DNA from 3 places in the Streptomyces sp. NPDC020875 genome. Region 1 is predicted to be linked to each of the others. Evidence: riboswitches for the same ligand, from Rfam matches in the RefSeq annotation. Region 1 holds a riboswitch; each other region holds the start of a gene.
What was found. Region 1 has a riboswitch for cobalamin ahead of metE (5-methyltetrahydropteroyltriglutamate--homocysteine S-methyltransferase). Riboswitches for the same ligand answer to the same signal wherever they lie in the genome.

Region 1 (7,341 bases):
GCACTCGCTGCTGCTCGGACCGCCCGGCACGGCCAAGTCCGAACTTGCCCGGGAGCTGACCGCCAGGATCGACGGGGCGTCCTACTGGGAGATCCTGCTCTCCAAGTTCACCGCGCCGACCAGGATGTTCGGACCCGTCGACGTGGCCGCGCTGACCCGGGGCGAGTACCGCCAGATCTACGACGGGCGCGCCACCACCGCCGACATCGCCTTCATCGACGAGATCTTCAAATGCTCCACGGCCGCGCTCAACGAGACCCTGGGCTATCTCAACGAGCGGATCTACCACCCCGAGAGCGGTGGCGAACCCGTCCACTGCCCCCTGATCGGGGCGATCACCGCCAGCAACGAACTGCCCGCCGGTGAGGACACCGCCGCGATCTACGACCGGCTGCTGGTCCGGATCGAGGTCGGCTATCTCGCCGACCCCACCCACTTCGCCGCCCTGGTCCGCTCCGCCGTACGCCGCCCGGAGGCACCGGTCAGAACCACCGTGACCCTCGCCGAGCTGCGGTACGCCGTCGAGGAGTCCGTTCCGGCCGTCGACGTCCCCGACCCGATCGTGGACGCGATCTGCGCCCTGCGGGCCGCCCTGCGCCGCAAGGAACTCATCGCCTCCGACCGCCGCTGGCGGCAGGCGGTGGGCCTGCTCCAGGCATCCGCCTACCTCGACGGCCGCCCGGCGGTCACCGACGCCGATCTGCCGGTACTCGGCCATGTGCTGTGGGACTCGCCCGCCCAGCGCCCCACCGTCGAACGCGAACTGCTCCAGCTCGTCAACCCGGACGCCAAGGAGGCCCTCGACCTCGCCGACACCATCGACGAACTGGAGTCCCAGCTCGACGCGATGGCCGGACAGTCCCGCGAGGCCCTGAGCGAGTGGGTCATCAAGAAGGCCCACAACAAGCTCGCCACCGCGGGCAGACGCCTGGAGGAACTGCGTACGGAGGCGGCCGGCGCGGGCCGCTCCACCACCGCCATCGACCGGGTCGCGGTCCGCCGCAGAGCCGTCCGCGCCCGCGTCCTCACCGAGGCCCTCGGCATGGACGAGAGCACGGCGCGGTCCCAGCTCTGACGGCGGAGGGCGAGAACGATGGACACCCGGCCGTACGATCCGGACGAGGCGCCGGACGCCGTACCCCGACGGCACACCGGCACCGTCGTCGCCGACCGGTACGACCGGATGGCCTGGCGCGACACCTGCGAACAGTCGGCGGCCCTGCGCGAACTGGTCACCGAACTGAGCGCACGGCACGAGCACGCCGCCGACCTCCTCGCCGATGTGTTCCTGGCGGCCTATAAACACGCCCCACGGCTGCGGAGCCCGGCCGAGATGTCCCCCTCCCGCCTGGTGAACCATCACATCGTCGGCGCGCTGATGGAATCACCCGAGTTCACCGGCGTACGCCGCGAGACGGCGGGCGACCCCTACGCCGCCGCCGTTGCCGTCCTCGCCCAGGCGACCGAGCTGCGCCGGATCCTCGAAAACACCCACGACGCCCACGAGCGGGCCCTGCGGGCCGAAACGGCCCGCTGGAACCCCGGGGACGCGGCGCCCCGGCCGCCCGCCGCCGAGGCGGACGGGCCCGACGCCGCCCCCGACTCCCCGGACCCCGGCACCGATGCGCGGACGAGTACCGCCGACGCCGAGCGGGCCGCCCGGTCCGAGGCGCGGCAGGCGGCCCGGGACGCGGCCCGGGCCCTCGCCGAAGCCGCCCCCGGCATCCGCGCCGCCGCCCGGAACGCGACCGCGAACGCCGCCCGCGCCGTCGCGGAGGAGGCGGCACTGATGCGTGCCTGGGGCGTCGGCCCCGGCGAACTGGAACGGATGCCCTACGACCGGCGCGCCCGGCTCGCCGAACGGCTGCGGACCGGCGGACTCGCCCGCTGGGCCGAACTGATCGGCCGCTTCCGGGAGATGGCCGCCGGTGAACGCGCCCGCAAGGTGGAGAATGCCACCGGCGAACTGGTCGGTGTCACCCTCGGCGACGACCTCTCCCGGATCATCCCCTCCGAACTGGCCAACCTCGGCCTGCCCGAACTCCGCGCGGTCTTCGCCGCCCGCTACGCCGCCGGTGAGCTGATGCTCTACGACAGCCGGGGCGAGCGCCCCACCGGCCGGGGCGCCGTGATCGCCTGTATCGACACCTCCCACTCCATGTACGTCACGGGGCCCGGCGGAGTCCCCCGGGAAGCCTGGGCCAAGGCATGCGCCCTCGCCCTGCTGGACCAGGCCCGCCACGCGAAACGCGACTTCGTCGGCATCCTCTTCGCCGCCGCCGACAAACTCCGGGTCTTCCGCTTCCCCGCCGGAGAACCCGTCGACATCGACCGGGTGATCGACTTCGCGGAGACCTTCCTCGGCGGCGGCACCAGCTATCAGCGCCCCCTGACGGAGGCCCGGGACATCCTGGCGGCCGAGTTCGCCGACACGGCCCGCGCCCGGGGCGACATCGTGATGCTCACCGACGACGAGTGCGAGGTCACCGAGGAGTGGACCCGCGACTGGAACGAGGCCAGAACCCGGCTGGGCTTCCGCGTCTTCGGCCTGGCCGTGGACGCCCCGCGCGCCGCCCGGACCGACTCCGTACTGGAAGCCCTCTGCGACAACCTCCGCTCGATCGAGGACCTGACGGACGTCCGGACGGCCGCCGACCTCTTCCGGCTCATCTGACCCGGCTCATCCGACCCGGCGACGCGGGTCCCACCTGACGCGGGGCGGCATCCCCGGGACCCGCCGCACGCCCCCCTTGGGGCGCGGACGTCCACGCGCCCGCGCCCCGGGGCCGTACGTCAGCCGTCGGAGAGTTCCGCGCGGACCGTGCGGGCCGCGGTGACCAGGTTCTCCAGGGTCGCGCGGGTCTCCGGCCAGGCGCGGGTCTTGAGACCGCAGTCGGGGTTGACCCAGAGGCGTTCGGACGGGATGGCCTTCAGGGCCGTACGCAGCAGGCGGGCCGCTTCCTCGGGGGACGGGACGCGGGGGGAGTGGATGTCCCAGACGCCGGGGCCGGCTTCGCGGGGGTAGCCGTGGGCGGCGAGTTCGCGGGCGACCTGCATATGGGAGCGGGCGGCCTCCAGGCTGATGACATCGGCGTCGAGGTCGTCGATGGCCTGGACGATGTCGCCGAACTCGGCGTAGCACATATGGGTGTGGATCTGGGTGCCCGGTGCGACGCCTGAGGTCGTCAGGCGGAACGCCTCCGTCGCCCAGGCCAGATAGCCGGCGTGGTCGGCGGAGCGCAGGGGGAGGGTTTCGCGGAGGGCGGGTTCGTCGACCTGGATGACGGCGGTTCCGGCCGCCTCCAGGTCGTTGACCTCGTCGCGCAGGGCGAGGGCGACCTGGCGGGCGGTGTCCGCGAGGGGCTGGTCGTCGCGGACGAAGGACCAGGCCAGCATGGTGACGGGGCCGGTGAGCATGCCCTTGACGGGGCGGTCGGTGAGGCTCTGGGCGTAGGAGGTCCAGCGGACGGTCATCGGTGCCGGGCGGGAGATGTCCCCGGCGAGGACCGGCGGGCGGACATAGCGGGTGCCGTAGGACTGGACCCAGCCGTTCCGGGTGGCGAGGTAGCCGGTGAGCCGTTCGGCGAAGTACTGGACCATGTCGTTGCGTTCGGGTTCGCCGTGGACCAAGACATCGATACCGGTCTTCTCCTGGAAGGCGACGACCTCGGCGATCTCGGCCCTGATGCGTACCTCGTAGGCGGCGGTGTCGAGCCGTCCGGCGCGCAGGTCGGCGCGGGCCGTCCGCAGTTCGCCGGTCTGCGGGAAGGATCCGATGGTGGTGGTCGGCAGCGGCGGCAGGCCGAGCCGGGTGCGCTGGGCGACGGTCCGTTCGCCGTACCGCTGCGACCGGCGGGTGTCCGCGCCGGTGACCGCCGAGGTACGGGCGCGGACGGCCGTGTCGCGAGTGATGGGGGAGTTCGCGCGGGAGGCCAGCGCGGCCCGGTTCGCGGCCAGTTCGCCCGTGATGGTGTCGGTGCCCCGGCTCAGGCCCTTGGCGAGGGTGACGATCTCGGCCGTCTTCTGCCGGGCGAACGCGAGCCAGCGCAGGACCTGCGGGTCGATGTCGCGTTCGAGGGCCGCGTCCAGCGGGACGTGCAGCAGGGACGAGGAGGCGGCGACGTCGACCCGGTCGGCCAGGCCGAGCAGGGTGCCCAGGGTGGCCAGCGACTTCTCCAGATCGTTGATCCAGATATTGCGGCCGTTGACGACGCCCGCGACCAGGCGCTTCCCGGGCAGTCCGCCGACGGCGGCCAGCTCGCCCAGCTGGGCGCCCGCGTGCTCGGTGAAGTCGAGGGCGAGCCCTTCGACCGGCGAGGCGGCGAGTACGGGCAGGGCCCGGCCGAGCCGGTCGAAATAGGAGGCGACCAGCAGTTTCGGACGGTCCGTCAGGGCGCCGAGATCGCGGTAGGCGCGGGCGACGGCGTCGAGTTCGGCCGGGGTACGGTCCTGGACGAGGGCGGGCTCGTCCAGCTGGACCCAGTCGGCGCCCGCCGCCCGCAGGTCGGCCAGGACCTCCGCGTAGACGGGGAGCAGCCGGTCCAGCAGGGTCAGCGGATCGAAGTTCCCGGCCACCCCGGGCGCGGGCTTGGCGAGCAGCAGATAGGTCACCGGGCCGACCAGCACGGGCCGGGCCGTCAGGCCGAGGGCCAGCGCCTCGGTCAGCTCCGCGACCTGCCGTCCGAAGTCGGCGGTGAACACCGTGTCGGGCCCCAGCTCCGGCACCAGGTAGTGGTAGTTGGTGTCGAACCACTTGGTCATCTCCAGCGGCGCCACGTCCTGGGTGCCGCGGGCCATGGCGAAGTAGCCGTCGAGCGGGTCGTCGGCGAAGGCCGTACGGTGCCGGGCCGGGATCGCGCCCACCATCACGGTGGTGTCGAGGACGTGGTCGTAGTACGAGAAGTCACCGGTGGGGACCTCGTCGATACCGGCTTCGGCGAGTTCGCGCCAGTTGGCGGCGCGCAGCTCGGCGGCGGTGGCCCGGAGGGCGTCGGCGGTGGTCCGGCCCTTCCAGTAGCCCTCGACCGCCTTCTTCAGCTCCCGGTTCCGCCCCTGCCGGGGGTAGCCGTACACGGTGGCCCGGGCCGCCGCGGCTGCGGACTTCGATGTCACGGAGATCTCCTTCACGAGATGAATCCCTGAGATCCCGGCGACGGGACGAGGCTGCGAAGGAGTGACGTACCGGCGGTGCCGGCGCGCCGGTTCGGCGCGGATCACCGCTGGTTCGTACGCCGACCCGCCCACGAGGTCACCGGGATGTCCGCGCGCGGAATCGTCCGCGTGCGGGCAACGGGCAGGTCTTCGGACTCGCGGGCACATCCACCGGATTCCCGGCGGACACCTACTGGCCGTCGCTTCCCAGACCCGGCCGGGCCCAGTGCGTATGACGGCGGTCGTTCCCGCTCACCGCTGCGGGGCAGTCCCGGATTCCCACCGGGTTCCCTCTTACGACGCTCCCGTCCGGCTGACGGGGCGAACCAGCTGCGCCGGTCAGCTTACGGTGCCGCCGGGCACACTGTCAGGGGAGGTCCGGCAGCCGGACCTCCCCCGTCCCCGTGATCCCCGCGTCCCGTGGCCCCGGGCGCCCTCAGTCCGTGAAGTCGACCCCGCTGTCGCGCCGGGTCCGGTCGACGGAGAGGGAGAAGACGTCGGGGCGGCCGTAGTGCCCGGCGACATCGAGGTCCAGGGTCTCCCCGTACCGCCCGGCGGTGTCCAGGGTCGCCGTGAGCAGCCGCGCCTCGCCGTAGACCGGTGGCATCACCCAGGAGCCGTCCGGGCCCGCGACACTCGAACCCCCGGTGAAGAGCAGACCGTCCTCGGGCGCGTCCGGACCGACCCCGGCCCGGTAGGCGGGGAGCAGATCGGCGGGGACGTCGTCGGTGGAGAGCACCAGTCCGGCCGAGACCACGAAGCAGCGGCCCTCCAGCGCGTACGAGCGGGCCGCGATCACATGGCTCTCCGGCATGTCGGGCCAGGCCGCGACATGGATCTCCTCGTGCTGCGCGTGCAGGGAGTGCCGGGCCAGCGGATGGAAGTGCTCCCAGCAGACCAGCGACCCCACCCGGCCCGCCGGGGTGTCGACGACCCGCAGTCCCGCCCCGTCGCCGGGCGCCCAGACGATCCGCTCGGTGTGGGTGGGCGTCAGCTTGCGGTGCACATTGAGGGTGCCGCCGTCCGGGCCGATCGTCAGCAGGGAGTTGTAGAGGGAGCCGGAGGCGGGCGCGGCCCGCTCGTTGAGGCCGAGGACCACCGTCACCCCGTGCTCCCGGGCGGCGGCCCGGACCGGGGCGAGGGCGTCGTCGCCCCCGGGGTCGAGTACCGGGCTCTGCTCCAGCAGCCGGGCGTACCAGCGTCTGGCCTCGGCGTCCCGCCACCCCGCGAGGCCGAACACCCAGGCCGGGTAGCAGGTCAGCCATGTCTCGGGGAAGACCACGAGATCGGCGCCCGCCCGCGCGCCGTCGGCGATGTGGGCCGCGGCGCGCCGCAGCGACTCGTCCAGGTCGAGCAGGGCGGGCGGCTGCTGGACGACGGCGACGGTGGTGGTCATGACGGCTCCTCCCGGGTACGTCCGTACAGCGCCGGACGCCGGTCCGCGTGGACGTCGTTCAGTTCACTGATGGCCTTGTCCCTGGCGTCGGCGAGGGGGAGGGCCGCCGTGAGGACCGCCTCCTCGCCGAGGCGCAGTGGTGTCACGGGGTAGCCGTCGGCGTCGATGATCGCACTGCCGCCGAGCCAGTCCTGGCCCCGTTCGGTGCCGGTCCGGTCGGCGACGGCGACGAACATCCGGTTGACGGCCGCGTCGGCCTGGACGCGGACGATCTCACCCGGCCGCTCGCCCTCCGGCCTCGGGTACAGCGGCCAGTTGACCGGGCCGCAGAGCAGTTCGGCGCCGTCGAGCGCCGCCAGCCGTACCCACTCGGGGAACTCCAGGTCGTAGCAGACCATGAACCCGATCCGGCCGTACGGCGTGTCGACGACCGGCGGCGGCCCGTCCCCCGGGGTGAAGCCCCAGGTCTTCTCGCCGTTCCACAGATGAGCCTTGCGGTACGTGGCGCGCAGCCCGGTCCGGTCGACGAGGGCGGCGGAGTTGTGGACCGCGCCGTGCTCGCCGCGCTCCGCGAAGCCGCCGACGACGACCAGGTCGTGCCGGGCGGCCAGCGCCTCCCACTCCCTGATCGTGGGGCCGTCGGACGGCTCCGCGACGGACCGGAGTTCGTCCGGGCCGGTGAAGACGTAGCCGGTGTTCGCCAGCTCGGGCAGGACGACGACGCGGGCGCCGCGGTCCGCCGCCGTCCCGATCGCGGTACGGATCCGCCGCCGGTTCCCCTCGGGGTCGCCGAC
Region 2 (7,341 bases), on a different contig from region 1:
CGTGGCGGCCGTCGCGCAGGCACCGGTCGTCCACCCCGGCCGCAGACCGGTGTGCTTGAGTTGGGCCTCGCGGCCCCCCTCGGCCTTGCTGTTCATGATGGGCTCACGGGAAAGGGCAGTGCCATGCCGGAAACGGGACTGAAGTGCACATACTGATTCTGGGCGGTACCACCGAGGCCCGCCGTCTGGCCGAGCTGCTGACGGCCGTCGACCCGCCGTCGCGGGCCCGGGTCACCAGCTCCCTGGCGGGACGGGTGGCCACCCCCCGGCTGCCGCCCGGCGAGGTCAGGGTCGGCGGCTTCGGCGGCGCCGACGGTCTCGCCGACTGGCTCCGCGAGCACACGGTGGATCTGCTGGTCGACGCCACCCACCCCTTCGCCGGAAAGATCAGCTTCAACGCGGCCCGGGCGGCCGTCACCGCCCATGTTCCCCTACTGGCGCTGCGGCGCCCCGGCTGGGGTCCCGTCGAAGGGGACGACTGGCACGAGGCCGGATCGCTCGCGGCGGCCGCCGCGCTGCTGCCGGGGCTCGGCCGGCGGATCTTCCTCACTACCGGCCGGACGGGGCTCGCGGCCTTCGCCCACCTGGACGACCCGTGGTTCCTGGTCCGCTCGGTCGACCCGCCCGAGCCGCCGTGCCCGGCCCGTACCGAGGTCCTGCTCGACCGGGGCCCCTTCACCCTCGACGGGGAACGGGCCCTGCTGCGGGACCACCGGATCGACGTCCTGGTCACCAAGGACAGCGGGGGAGCGGCCACCGCGCCCAAACTGACGGCCGCCCGCGAGGCGGGGCTGCCGGTGGTCGTGGTCCGCAGACCGCCGGTCCCCGAGGGGGTACCGGTCGTGCCCGGCCCGGCCGAGGCCGTCGAGTGGATCCGTACGGCGTACGAACCCCGGACGCGCTGAGCCGCTGCCCGCCGGACACCCGGCCGCCCCGGGGACGGCCGGACCGAAGGCGGCCCGCCCCGGGGACGGCCGGGCCGACCGCCTCCCGGGTCCTACGCCTCCGGATAGCGGCGGGGCGTCCAGACGACCTCCTCGCCGTCACCCCGCCGTACCACCCGGGTCTGCGACGAGCCGACGAGCAGGATCGTCCGCATATCGACCTCGGCGGGGTCCAGCTCCGCGAGCCGGACGATCCGCACCCGCTCACCCGGGCCGCCGACGTCCCGCGCCACGACCACCGGCGTCTCCGGCGCCCGGTGCTCCAGCAGCAGCTCACGGGCCTTCGCCACCTGCCAGGTACGGCTGCGGGAGCCGGGATTGTAGAGCGCCAGCACCAGATCGGCCCCGGCCGCCGCGCGCAGCCGCTCGGCGATCACTTCCCAGGGCTTCAGCCGGTCCGACAGGGACACCGTCGCGTAGTCGTGCCCCAGCGGCGCCCCGGCCCGGGCGGCGGCCGCGTTGGCGGCGGTCACCCCGGGCAGCACCCGCACCGGGACGTCCGCGTACTCCGGCGCCGACGCCGCCTCCAGGACCGCCGTGGCCATCGCGAAGATCCCCGGATCGCCCCCGGAGACCACCGCCACCCGCCGGCCCGACCTGGCCAGTTCCAGGGCGAATGCGGCGCGCTCGGCCTCCACCCGGTTGTCCGAGCCGTGGCGGCGCTGGCCCGGGCGGACCGGCACCCGGTCCAGATAGGTGGTGTAGCCGACCAGATCGTCGGCGGCGGCCAGCGCGCCCCGGGACTCCGGCGTCAGCCAGAGCGGCCCGGCGGGCCCGGTACCGACCACGGTCACCTCCCCGGCGGACCCGGCCGAACCCGCCGTGCCCGGCACCGGCTCCGGGCGGACCACGTCCACCCGGCTCGGCAGTACCGCCACCGAGAAGTACGGCACCGAATCCGGGTCCACATCGGCGAGATCCGCCAGCCGCTCCCCGGCCATCGTGGCCCGCTCCGCGTACCGGGCGTCCGCCAGCCTGCCCGCGCCCTCCAGCGCCGTACGCACCTTGGGGAACGTCCGCCCCAGCTTCATCACCACGGCCGCGTCGGTCGCGGCGAGCCGGGCCGTCAGCTCCTCCTCGGGCAGGGTGCCCGGCAGGATCGTCAGCACCTCCTCGCCCTCGGCGAGCGGCGTCCCGAGCCGGGCCGCAGCCGCCGACACCGATGTCACCCCGGGGATCACCTCGGTGTCGTAGCGGTCCGCGAGCCGCTTGTGCATATGCATGTAGGAGCCATAGAAGAGGGGATCGCCCTCGGCGAGGACCGCGACCGTACGGCCCGCGTCGAGATGGACGGCGAGCCGGGCCGCCGCCTCCGTGTAGAAGTCCTCCATCGCGCCCCGGTAGCCGCCGGGATGGTCCGTGGTCTCCGTGGTGAGCGGATAGACCAGCGGCTCCTCGACATGGTCGGCGCGCAGATGCCGGGCCGCGATCGAGCGGGCGATGGACCGCCCGTGCCGGGCGCTGTGATAGGCGATCACATCGGCCTCGGCGATCACCTCGACCGCCCGGACCGTCATCAGCGACGGATCGCCGGGACCGAGCCCGACGCCGTACAGCTTGCCGCTCATTCTTCCTCGCTCGCGATCGCGTTGAGGGCCGCGGCGGCGATGGCGCTGCCGCCGCGCCGGCCCCGGACCACCAGGTGTTCAAGACCCGAGGGGTGGGCGGCCAGGGCGTCCTTGGACTCCATCGCGCCGACGAAGCCGACCGGGACACCGATCACGGCGGCGGGCCTGGGCGCGCCCTCCTCGATCATCTCCAGCAGCCGGAAGAGGGCCGTCGGCGCGTTGCCGACGGCGACCACGGAGCCTTCGAGCCGGTCCCGCCACAGCTCCATCGCGGCGGCGCTGCGGGTGGTGCCGAGCTTCGCCGCCAGCTGTGGCACGGCCGGGTCGGAGAGCGTGCAGACCACGTCGTTCCCGGCGGGCAGCCGCTTGCGGGTCACGCCGCTGGCGACCATCTGCACATCGCAGAGGATCGGCGCGCCGGCGAGCAGGGCGGCGCGGGCGCTCGCCACCGCCCCGGGCGAGTAGGCGATATCGCGTACCAGGTCGACCATGCCGCAGGCGTGGATCATCCGGACCGCGACCCGGCTGACGTCGGCGGGCAGATCCGCCAGGTCCGCCTCCGCGCGGATGGTGGCGAAGGACTGACGGTAGATGGCCGCCCCGTCCTTCTCGTAGTCGTACGGGGTCACGGTGTTCTCGCTGCTCTCGGTCGTCGTCGTACGGGTCATGGGGCGATCGCCGCCAGGGCGGCGGCGAGCCGGGTGGGGTCGTCCAGGCGGACGGTGTCCGCGGGCCGCCCCGCGGCGGCGGTGGTCAGGTGGTAGCCGCCGTCCGGGGCCGCGACCGCGTCGATCCGGTCGCCCGGGGGGCGGCCGCAGCGGCGCTCGCAGCCGGACCAGTACAGCGGCAGCGGCGAGCGGGCCGCGTCGGCGAGGGTACGGGCCGCGTCCGCCCGTACGTCGGCCCGGGACTTGGCGCAGCCGGGGCGGCCGATGCAGGCGCCGACCCGGGGCCAGGGCGATCCGGCGTCGGTGACCAGCCCGGTACGGGCCAGTCGGCCGAGGGCATCGGCGGTCTCCCGCGGATCCGGTCCGCGGACCGGCACCACGACGCCCCGCCAGGGCGTCAGCCGCAGCTCGGCGTCGGGCGCGGCGGCGGCGACGGCGGTCAGTTCCCGCCACTGTCCGGCCGTGATCGTGCCCAGCGGGGCGTGCACGGCGAGGGCGTCGCCGGTGATGCCCGGCGGCGGGGGAGCCGTCGCCGACGTGTCCCGGGGCGCGGGCCGGGCGTCGATCCCGGCCGCCGTCAGCGCCACACCAATGGCACGTGTCAATTCCTCAGGTGGTACGGGGAGTTCCGCGATCCGCCAGACCCGCGCGCCGCACTCCGCCGCCCGCGCCAGAAACACCTCGGCCGCCAGCAGCGCCGCCCGCGCCGCTTCCCCGTCCGGCACCAGCAGCGCCCCGGCCGAGGCGCCCGCGGTCAGCAGCGCCCCGCCGCCGGGCACCGCCCGTACCGTCAGATCGGCGCCGAGCGCCGCGACGTCCCCCCGGCCGTCGTCGAGGGCGAACAGGAACCGGCCCGAGAGATCCCGGGCCGGTCCGCTGCCGCAGAGCGCCGCGTCCAGCGCCGCCAGCCAGTCGCGGACGTCCCGGACGCCGCGCCCGTCGAGCCCGGCGAGCGGTGACGCCACCACGTTGCGGACCCGCTCGTGGCCGTACGAGGGCAGCAGCCCGGCCGCCGCCAGGGCGGCGGCCAGCTCTGCGGCGCAGCCGTCGGACAGTCCCCGCAGCTGCACATTGCCCCGGGAGGTCAGATACAGCGCGCCGTCGCCCCACCTGTCGGCCGCTTCGCCCAGCGCCGCCGCCTGCCGGGCGGTCAGCACACCCCCCGGGATCCGGACCCGGGCCAGGGCGCCGTCATCGGCCGCGTGCAGCCTCAGCGTCCCCGGGCAGGCGTCGCCCCGGTCCCGTGAGACCGCTGTGGCCTGGGACGACGAAGGAGGAGGGGCCGTGGACATGGCGGCGAGCATACCGACCATCACACCGGACACGCCCTCCACCCTTCGTGGACATGACCCTTACTATGCTCATCGGCGGATCATCCGGTCCGCCATCGCCACGACGGCGACAGGGGAGGAAGCCCGGTGCGAATCCGGCGCGGTCCCGCCACTGTGAACCCGGCCTTCACGGAGCCGGGCGAGCCAGGAACTCCCGCCGTCCGACACCACCCGGGGCGCGGACCCCGAGGAAGGCCAGGCGCCGCATGATCCTGCTCCTGTCGACGTCCGACACCGACCTGTTGAGCGCCCGTGCGGCGACCGGTCCGGTGCCCTACCGCTTCGCCAACCCCGCCCGGCTCCCGCTCGACGACCTGCCCGCGCTCCTCGACGGCGCCGACCTCGTCGTCGTCCGGCTCCTCGGCGGTGTCCGGGCCTGGCAGGACGGCCTCGACCTGCTGCTCGCCGGGGACCGGCCGGTGGTCGTCCTCACCGGCGAACAGGCCCCCGACGCCCAGCTGATGGCCGCGTCCACCGTGCCCGTCGGGATCGCCGCCGAGGCCCACGCCTATCTCGCCCACGGCGGCCCCGCCAATCTGGAGCAGCTCGCCCGCTTCCTCTCCGACACCGTGCTCCTGACCGGACACGGCTTCGACGCCCCGGCGCCCGCACCCTCCTGGGGGCCGCTGGAGCGGACCGCGCGTACCGTCCCGGCCGGGGCGCCGACCATCGCCGTGCTCTACTACCGGGCCCACCACATGAGCGGCAACACCGGCTTCGTGGACACCCTCTGCACGGCCGTCGAGGACGCGGGCGCCCGCCCCCTGCCGCTCTACGTGGCATCCCTGCGAGCCCCCGAACCCGAGCTGATCGAGACCCTGCGGACCGCGGACGCCATCGTCACCACGGTGCTCGCCGCGGGCGGCACCAAGCCCGCCGAGGCGTCCGCGGGCGGCGACGACGAGTCCTGGGACGCGGGCGCCCTCACCCAGCTCGACGTACCGATCCTCCAGGCCCTGTGCCTGACCGGCCCCCGCAGCGTCTGGGAGGAGAACGACGAGGGCGTCTCCCCGCTGGACGCCGCCAGCCAGATCGCCGTACCCGAGTTCGACGGCCGGCTGATCACCGTCCCGTTCTCCTTCAAGGAGATCGACGCCGACGGACTCCCCGCCTACGCCGCCGACCCAGAGCGGGCCGCCCGGGTCGCCGGAATCGCCGTCCGGCACGCCCGGCTCCGCCACATCCCGGCCGCCGGGAAGCGGATCGCGCTCGTCCTCTCCGCCTATCCCACCAAGCACTCCCGGATCGGCAACGCCGTCGGCCTCGACACCCCCGCCAGCGCCGTCGCCCTGCTGCGCCGGCTGCGCGAGGAGGGCTACGACTTCGGCGGCGCCGACATTCCGGGGCTGGAGTCCGGCGACGGCGACGAACTGATCCGGGCGCTGATCGACGCGGGCGGCCACGACCAGGACTGGCTCACCGAGGAACAGCTCGCCCGCAACCCGGTCCGGGTCCCCGCCGCCGACTACCGCCGCTGGTACGCCGCCCTCCCCGAGGAGCTGCGGACCGCCGTCGAGGAACACTGGGGCCCCGCGCCCGGCGAGATGTTCGTCGACCGCTCGGCCAACCCGGAGGGCGATATCGTGCTCGCCGCCCTCCGCTACGGCAATCTCCTCGTCCTGATCCAGCCGCCGCGCGGCTTCGGCGAGAACCCGATCGCGATCTACCACGACCCCGATCTGCCGCCGTCCCACCACTATCTGGCCGCCTACCGGTGGATCGCGGCCTCCCGCGCCGACGGCGGCTTCGGCGCCGACGCCATGATCCACCTCGGCAAGCACGGCAATCTGGAGTGGCTGCCCGGCAAGAACGCCGGACTCTCCGCCGCCTGCGGCCCCGACGCGGCCCTCGGCGATCTGCCGCTGGTCTACCCCTTCCTGGTCAACGACCCGGGCGAGGGTACCCAGGCCAAGCGGCGGGTGCACGCCACCCTGGTCGACCATCTGGTGCCGCCGATGGCCCGGGCCGACTCCTACGGCGACATCGCCAGGCTCGAACAGCTCCTCGACGAGTACGCCCAGATCTCCGCCATGGACCCGGCCAAGCTGCCCGCGATCCGGGCCCAGATCTGGACCCTGATCCAGGCCGCGAAGCTCGACCACGACCTGGGCATGGCCGACCGCCCCGACGACGACGGCTTCGACGACTTCCTGCTCCATGTCGACGGCTGGCTCTGCGAGGTCAAGGACGCCCAGATCCGCGACGGACTGCACGTCCTGGGCGCCCCGCCCGCCGGACCCGACCGGGTCAACCTCGTCCTGGCCATCCTGCGGGCCCGGCAGATCTGGGGCGGCACCACGGCGCTGCCCGGACTCCGCGAGGCCCTCGGCCTGGACGAGTCCGCCGCCACCCGGACCACCGCCGACGCGGCGGAGGCCAAGGCCCGCGCCCTGGTCGAGGCCATGGAGGCGGCGGACTGGGACCCGGCCGCCGTCCCCGCCGAACACGGCGACGAGGTCGCCGCCGTCCTCGACTTCGCCGCCCGCGAGGTCGTCCCCCGGCTCGCCGCGACCACCGACGAACTCGACCACGCCGTACACGCCCTGGCGGGCGGCTTCGTCCCCGCCGGACCCTCCGGCTCGCCGCTGCGCGGACTGGTCAACGTCCTGCCGACCGGCCGCAACTTCTACTCCGTCGACCCCAAGGCCGTCCCCTCCCGGCTCGCCTGGGAGACCGGCCAGGCCCTCGCCGAATCGCTCCTCCAGCGCTACCGCGCCGACAACGGCGAATGGCCCACCTCGGTCGGACTGTCCCTCTGGGGCACCAGCGCCATGCGCACGGCGGGCGACGACATCGCCGAGGCCCTCGCCCTGCTCGGCGTCCGCCCCGT
Region 3 (7,341 bases), on a different contig from region 1:
ACTGGCCGGAGTACGGGCGGGCCGGGAAGGAGCGGGTGACCCTGCGCCGGGTCCTCTCGCACCAGGCGGGCCAGCCCCGTTTCCCCGAAACCCTGCGGGGCGCAGACCCGTTCGACGACGCGGCGCTCCGGGCCGGGCTCGCGGCGGCACCGCCCGAGTACGAGCCCGGTACGGCGATCGGCGAGCACGCGCTGACGTACGGGCATCTGATCGACGGCGCCCTCAGGGCGGGCGCCGGAACGACCCTCGGCGAGATGTTCAACGGGGTCGTCCGCCCGGCACTCGGCCTGGACGCCTGGTTCGGGGTGCCGGACGGCGAACTGGGCCGGGTGGCCGAACTGGAGTACGCCGCCCCCGACTGGGCGGAGCGGCTGCCGTCCGCGCCCTGGCTGGAAATCCCGGCGGGCCCGCTGGAACTCGCCACGGTCAACTCGGCCCGGTGGCGGCGATCGGTCTTCGGCACGGTCAACCTCCACACCAGCGCCTCGTCGGCCGCCCGCTTCTTCGGCGGGCTGACCGATCCGGCCGGGCCGATGGCCGAACTGCTCGGACCCGAGGTCCACCGGGAGTTCCTGGCACCCCAGGCGACCGGTCACGACGAGGTCTTCGGTACCGAACTGACCTGGACGCTCGGACTGCTCCGGGACCGTACGAAGATCGCCAAGGGGGGCATCGGCGGCTCGGCGGGCTGGTGGTCCTCCGAACGCGGCCACGGCGTGGCCTATCTGACCCGGGGACTGGCCGACCACTCCCGGGTGGCCGAGATAGCCACAGCCCTCGGGGACGATCTGTCGGTGACACCGCTGGAGAGCTGACCGGCGGCACCCGGCGCCGGGGCGGGCCCGGCAGTCAGATGGCGTACCGCCAGACGGTGAGCATATGGGCGCCGTACCAGCTGCCGACGAGGGTCGCGACGGCGAGCACGGCCACGGCGGTACGCGTCCTCGCCCGGCCCAACACCACCGCCACCGGCACCAGGAAGATCACGGCGGGCACCAGCAGCCGCAGCTTGGAGTGGTAGTAGTTGCTCTGCGCCAGGGTCAGCACCACCATCACCGTCCCGTACACCAGCAGCGGCGGCCAGGTGCCGCGCCGCCAGGCCAGTACCGTGAGGCAGACGGCCCCCACCAGGAGGACGGCGGTACTCACCGGCACCCAGCCCTCGGCCCGTCCGGCGGTCTCCGTCAGGAACGAGAAGAACGCGGCGCCGTTGTCCCAGCGGGTCCCCCACCCGGCTTCCTGGATCACGAACCAGGCGTCGAGCTGCCCCAGCCGCTCCCCCACCCAGAGCAGATACAGCGGCGTCCCCGAACACGCCAGCACCACCCCGGCGACCCGACGCCGGCCGAGCCGCCCGTCCGCGCGCACCGCCAGCACGGCGGCGACCGCCAGCGCCACCGCGAGCGCGAAGGCCGCCGGGCGGGTCAGTCCCGTCAGCAGCCCCAGGAACCCGGCCGTCAGCCAGGCTTCCCGGTGCGCGGCGAGCAGCGCGGCGGCGGCCAGGGCGAGGAAGAGCGACTCGCTGTACGCCATCTGGAAGGTGATCGCCATCGGCTGCGCCCCGGCGAGCAGCGCGATCCCGGCGAGGGCGGTCCGCTCGTCGTACAACCGGTACAGCAGGCCGTGTACGGCGAACAGCGCGCCGAGCAGACAGAGATGCGCCAGGGCGATCGCGACCCCGCCCGCGTCGAGCCCGGTGAGCCGGTGCACGGCCCGTACCAGCAGCGGAAACAGCGGGAAGAAGGCCAGATTGTTGCCGGTCAGCTCACCGTCGTCACGGTAGTGGAACCCGGTCGGATAGCCGTCGGTGGCTATGTCGACGTACAGGGCGGCGTCCCAGGACAGCAGCCGGTCGCGCAGCGACCAGCCCGGCGGCAGCATCGCGGTGAGTACGACGAGATGGACGACGACGCTCGCGGCGTACACCCCGACCACGGCGGTCGCACGCTGCCGCCCCGCCCGCTCCCCCGCCTCCCCGGGGCCGCCGCGCGGCACGGGCACCGGCGGCCCGGCGGTCGGGCGGTCGTCGGTCAGGGACTGGTCGGCCATCGGGCTCCTCGTACGGTTCGTACGGTCGATTACTCGACACGCATACGTACGTTCGCCCCTGTGGGGTTGACACGCTGTGACGCACCTCACGAATCGCCTCCGCCGATGGAGACACCCCCAGCGCCTCGCCCCTCCGGCTGAGGCCAACTACCCGGGTCCCGCCCTGCGGCCTGATGCTGTCGGCGGTCCGCGGACCGGCCGTGGCTGGTCGCGCAGTTCCCCGCGCCCCTGGTTGCCTCTCTTGCCGCCCTCGCCGAAAGACGGGCCCCTCTTCTTCAGGGGCGATGCCTGGGAGGGCATTTAGGGCCGCGGGGAACTGCGCGACAAGCCACCGACGGCGGGTGGTCGGCAATGGTGGGTGGGGGCCGCCCACAGGTTCCGGGGTGAAGCGCTCAGCCGAAGGCGTAGGGGGCGGAAATGCGCGACGAGCCACCGGCGGGGCGCGGGCCGTATCAGGGGGGCGTCGGCATCGTACGCGAGGGGCTCGGGTGGGGTGGGGAGGACGTCGCCATCGGGGTGGGCGAGCCGGACGCGGGTTCCACCGGGCCCGGCCCCGGCCCCGCGTCCGGCCTCGCCACGAGCAGCGCCACCACCGCCGCCACCGCGCACAACAGCCCCGCCCCCGCCGCCCTGCGCCGCCGCGATCTGGCCCTGGCCCGGCCGGTGATGACCGCCGCCCCGGCGGGCCGTACCCGCCCGGCGGCCCGCGCGGCGGCCGTCCGCAGCCGGTCCGCCACCAGTTCGTCGTGGTCGGTCGTCACGGCGATCCCCCGTCCGTCGTCCGTGCAGGATGGTCGTCGATCAGTCCGGCGAGCTTGGCCCGCGCCCGGGAGAGGTGGGTCTTCACGGTTCCGGTGGAGAGCCGGGTCTCGGCGGCTATCCGGTCCACGGGCAGATCGCAGACGTAGTAGAGCGCCGCGCACTGCCGCTGCCGCGCGGGCATCCCCCGCAGCGCCCGTTCGAGATCGACGGCGCCCGGCCCGGGGCCGTCGCTGACGGCGGGGTCGCCGCGCCGCCGCCAGGCCCGCTGGCCCCGGACGACCCGCCGCCACCGGCTGACGGCGAGCCGCCATGCCACGGTCCTCACCCACGCCTCGGGCCCCAGGTCCTCGGCCAGCCGCCGCCGGTGCCCCCAGGCCCGGACGAACGCCTCCTGCACCACGTCCTGCGCCTCGTGGAAGTCGCCGGTCATGACGTACAGCTGGCCGGTGAGCCGGTGCACGGAGCGGGTGTAGAAGTCCGTGAACTCCTCCTCGGTCAAACGTCAGCTCTCCTCGCCGGTGTACGGATCCCCGCCGACGTTACGCGGCGCCGTCCGGGGCGCCGCGACGCGGGTCGCCGCCCCGGCGGGGCCGCTCCCCGGGCCCGGGGGCGTACCGCCGGAGCACGGCGTCGAAGACGGCGGCCAGCTCGGCCGCGTCCTCGCCCGCGTGGTGGGTGTGCGGAAGTCCCTTCAGTCCGGTCGCCGCCTTGATGGTGCTCTTGTGGGAGCGGCGCCATTCGGCGCCCGTCAGGCCCATCCAGTAGCTGCGGAGGTCGATTCCGGCGCCGGTGGCGCCGAAGGGGCTCGCGCCGGTGAAGCGGACGAAGTACCAGTGGACGAACATGCCGTCCCAGACGGCGGGCGCGGCGAGGAAGACGGGGCGGCCGGTCTTCCGCAGCCCGTCCACCCAGCGGGCGGCCCGGGCCATCGCCGCCTCGGGGGCGGGTGCCTCGCGGAGCAGCCGGTCGCGGTCGAGCCCGGAGACGGCGAGGGCCTCGGGGACGACTTCGTCGGAGATGGGCCGCAGTTCGGTGTAGAAGGCGAGTTCGGGGCGGCCGACGACGGACATGCCGAGGGAGAGCATGCTGTACGGCCCCGGGATGGGCCCGTCGGCCTCGACGTCCACGGCAACGTACAGCTCGGGGAGACCGGTGGCGGGCGGGTCGGTCGGACCGCTGGGTGGGTTCACGCGGCGCAGCGTAGACGGGTACGGCTCCGGCGGGCCACGGATTTGCGGACGGCCCGGCACCCGACCCCTGGCCGGGGGGACGTCACGGCCCCCGCGTCACGGTCCCGCGTCCCGTCCCTCCAGCCGCGTACCGAGGCGCAGGTTCCAGCGGCGGCCGTCGCCCGACAGGTCGGTCAGGGTCAGCGGGGGTACGTCCAGCCGCCAGAACGTCTCCGGGGGCAGGGCCAGCGCGTGCAGTACGGCCGCGCGGACGACGGCCGGTTCGGCGACGGCGAGTACCCGGTGCCCGGCGGGGCCTTCGGCGAGGCCGTCCAGCCAGCCGCCGACGCGGGCGCGGAGGTCGAGCAGTGACTCGCCGCCGTGCGGGGCCGACGCGGGGTCGCCGAGCCAGTCGGCCATCGCGTCGGGTTCCGCGCGGGCCGTCTCGTCCAGTCCGCGGCCCCGCCAGCGCCCCAGGTCCCAGTCGGCGATGCCGGGTTCGAGCCGGGGCCCGGGGCCGAGGCCGAGTTCGGCGCAGGTCTCCCGGCAGCGGGCGGAGGACCCGGCGAGGACGGTCCGTCCGGTACGCGGTACCCGGTGCGCGGCGGCGCGGGCGGCGGCCCGGCCCGGCTCGTCCAGTCCCTCGCCGGGGTCGAACCGGGCGGCGCGGACCGCCGCGGTCGCCGCCGCCGTCAGCAGGGTGACCCGTACCACCACATCACCGTCCCCTCCGGCCGCTCCTGTGGCCGTCCGTCCCATCTTCCGCCCCGGGCTCGGGATCCGGCCCCGAGTAGTCGAATACGCGCCATGGCGGCGGAGGTTCGGGCACGGTACGGTCGCGTGGACATGACGAGGATGTGATGGAAGTCCGGTGCAAATCCGGCACGGTCGCGCCACTGTGTACCCGTCTCCCCGGCGGGAAGTCAGACCCGGCGTCCTCGTCTCGGGCACCACGAACGGGACGCGTTGTTCCCCCTGGAGGTTGTCATGGCCCAGTCGGCCGTACCCGCCGCTCCGCTCACCCCCGCACCGGCCCGCACGCCGGTCGCCGTCACTCCCCTCTCCCTCCGGGAGATCGCCCCCTGGGCGCTGTTCACCGGCGTCCTGGCCCTGATCCTGCTCTACTTCGTCGGCGCCGAGCAGGGCGCGGTCGCCCTGGTCTCCGGCGAGAGCGTCCACGAATGGGTCCACGACGGCCGTCATCTGCTCGGCTTCCCGTGCCACTGAACCCCGGTACGGGAGAGAGACGGCGGATGAACCCGACGGACATCAACACCGATATCCACTCCGACACCGACACCGAGCGGCACGCCCCCGTGCCCACCGGCTCCCGGACCGTCCGGGCGCTGCTGGTCCGGGGCATGCTGGCGGGCCTGATCGCCGGGGTGTGCGCCCTGGCCGTCGCGTACTTCCTGGGCGAGGGTCCGGTCGACGCGGCCATCGCGTTCGAGGAGGCGGGCGCCCATGACCACGGCGGCGGCGAGGAACTCGTCAGCCGGGCCGTGCAGTCGACCGCCGGACTCGCCACCGGCGTCCTCGTCTTCGGGGTCGCCGTCGGCGGGATCGCGGCGCTCGCCTATTGCGCGGCGCTCGGCCGGACCGGCCGCTTCGGGCCGCGCGGCACGGCCCTGCTGGTGGCGGTCGGCACACTGCTGAGCGTCTATGTCGTGCCGTTTCTGAAGTACCCGCCGAATCCGCCCGCCGTCGGCGATCCCGACACCATCGGGCAGCGGACCACCCTCTACTTCCTCATGGTGGTACTGGGCGTGGCGCTCACGGTGGGGGCGGTGATCGCCGGCCGCGCGCTGGCGCCCCGTACCGGCACCTGGCACGCGGCGGTCATCGCGGCGGCGGGGCTGGTCCTGGCCGTCGGGCTCGCGTATGCCTTCCTGCCGTCGTTCGACGAGGTGCCGAAGGGGTTCCCGGCGGCTGTGCTGTGGGAGTTCCGGCTCGCGACACTCGCCGTACAGGCCACGCTGTGGGCGGTGTTCGGCCTGGTCTTCGGGGAGTTGGCGGAGCGGCTGCTGATCCCGGCGAAGGCCCGCCCGGCCGGGACGGGGGCGGTGGCGGCGACCGGCTGACGTTACGGGACCGGGCCCGCCCGCCCGGAAGGTCCCGGGCCTCCGAGGCGCCCGCGCGCATACCCGTGCCCCGCCGGATCTCCTCCGGCGGGGCACGGGTGCCGTCCGCCCGCGTACCCGGGTCAGCCGGTCGCGGCCGGGAAAGTCACGGCGATGTCCTCCGGCGCGATCCCGGCCGCGCCCCGGCAGACCGCCTCGACGGGCGCGGCCCCCGGTACGGCCGCCAGCCGCGCCACGACCTCCCCCAGGCACCGCTTCAACGCGCGCTGCCCGTAGTAGTTGGGGTGGAGGACCTCCCGGGCCTCGTCGGCGGGGGGTTCGGCCGCGGTCCGGGGGACGTACCGGGCCCACTCCGCCCGTTCGGCGCCGGGCGAGGCGATCGTCCCGTCGGCGGCGAAGGCGGTCCGCGCCGCCCGGCCGCCGCAGACCTGGTGGCCTTCGAGCAGCCCGCCGACGTCCACGAAGTCGGCGCCGGAGCGGCGGGCGGCGGCCCTGATCCGGTCGTTGAGCGCGCCGCCGACCCCGGTGGCGAGCCAGCGCAGATCACGGTCGTAGAAGGGGCAGCCCGCGACGCCCCAGCGGTCCCGGCCGTTCTCGTCGAGCCGGGTCGTCGCGTCCGGGTCTCCCGAGGCCAGCGGCAGCGGATACGACTGGACGACGACCCGTGGCAGCGAACCGGTGCCATCGGCCGCCGCCCGTACCGACGCGACGGCCGCCGCCACCTTCTCCCCGACCGCCGCGACGCGCTCGGCCGCCGGGCCGGTGATCCGCCGGTCGGTCGAGCAGTCGGTACGGTCGCGCCAGGCGGCGGCGCATGCCTTCATGGTGTCCGTCAGCCGGACGTCGTCACCACCGATCGAGACGACGACGGTCCGTACGTCGTACCGGGCGGCCAGCTTCCGCAACTGTTCGAGCTGCGCCTCGTGGCTCCGTACGGCCCGGGACGGCGCCTCGGCCCCGGCGGTCGAACAGGCGATGTTGTGGTGGTGGACGGTATCCGTGGTGAGGGTGAGGACATCGGAGCGGCGGCAGTCGTCGGTATAGACCCGTGGCGGTACGGCTCCGGACGCCCCGGTCCTGGTCCGGTCCGTGGCGTCGCGCAGCGCGGCCGGAACGCCGCCGTCGCCGCCGAGCCCCTCCGCGTTCCCGGCCCAGCGCGCTCCTTCCCCGGCGAGGAAGCCGTCCCCGAGCGTCACCAGCGCGACCGGCCTCGCGGGCGGCGCGGCCCCCGGTTCGTCGGCGGTGGTGATATCGGGGCGCGGCAGCCCGGGCCCCGGTTC

Region 2: another riboswitch for cobalamin. It lies ahead of cobN (cobaltochelatase subunit CobN); the one in region 1 lies ahead of metE (5-methyltetrahydropteroyltriglutamate--homocysteine S-methyltransferase).
Region 3: another riboswitch for cobalamin. It lies ahead of AB0G74_RS27985 (CbtB domain-containing protein); the one in region 1 lies ahead of metE (5-methyltetrahydropteroyltriglutamate--homocysteine S-methyltransferase).

The regions. Positions count from the first base shown of each region.
Region 1 covers NZ_JBFADP010000041.1:15,787-23,127, forward strand. The annotation lists gene AB0G74_RS23200 (AAA family ATPase) at 1-1,075, shown strand, start outside; gene AB0G74_RS23205 (VWA domain-containing protein) at 1,094-2,674, shown strand; gene metE (5-methyltetrahydropteroyltriglutamate--homocysteine S-methyltransferase) at 2,794-5,112, opposite strand; cobalamin riboswitch at 5,296-5,448, opposite strand; gene AB0G74_RS23215 (carbon-nitrogen hydrolase family protein) at 5,588-6,547, opposite strand; gene AB0G74_RS23220 (nitrilase family protein) at 6,544-7,341, opposite strand, start outside.
Region 2 covers NZ_JBFADP010000009.1:91,665-99,005, forward strand. The annotation lists gene AB0G74_RS07560 (cobalt-precorrin-5B (C(1))-methyltransferase) at 1-96, opposite strand, end outside; gene AB0G74_RS07565 (cobalt-precorrin-6A reductase) at 144-905, shown strand; gene AB0G74_RS07570 (precorrin-2 C(20)-methyltransferase) at 998-2,512, opposite strand; gene AB0G74_RS07575 (precorrin-8X methylmutase) at 2,509-3,180, opposite strand; gene AB0G74_RS07580 (cobalamin biosynthesis protein CobG) at 3,177-4,472, opposite strand; cobalamin riboswitch at 4,541-4,688, shown strand; gene cobN (cobaltochelatase subunit CobN) at 4,718-7,341, shown strand, end outside.
Region 3 covers NZ_JBFADP010000058.1:27,218-34,558, reverse strand. The annotation lists gene AB0G74_RS28015 (serine hydrolase domain-containing protein) at 1-815, shown strand, start outside; gene AB0G74_RS28010 (hypothetical protein) at 850-2,049, opposite strand; gene AB0G74_RS28005 (hypothetical protein) at 2,502-2,810, opposite strand; gene AB0G74_RS28000 (SigE family RNA polymerase sigma factor) at 2,807-3,310, opposite strand; gene AB0G74_RS27995 (exonuclease) at 3,351-4,001, opposite strand; gene AB0G74_RS27990 (histidine phosphatase family protein) at 4,098-4,697, opposite strand; adenosylcobalamin (AdoCbl) riboswitch at 4,817-4,957, shown strand; gene AB0G74_RS27985 (CbtB domain-containing protein) at 4,968-5,207, shown strand; gene AB0G74_RS27980 (CbtA family protein) at 5,234-6,061, shown strand; gene AB0G74_RS27975 (hypothetical protein) at 6,184-7,341, opposite strand, start outside.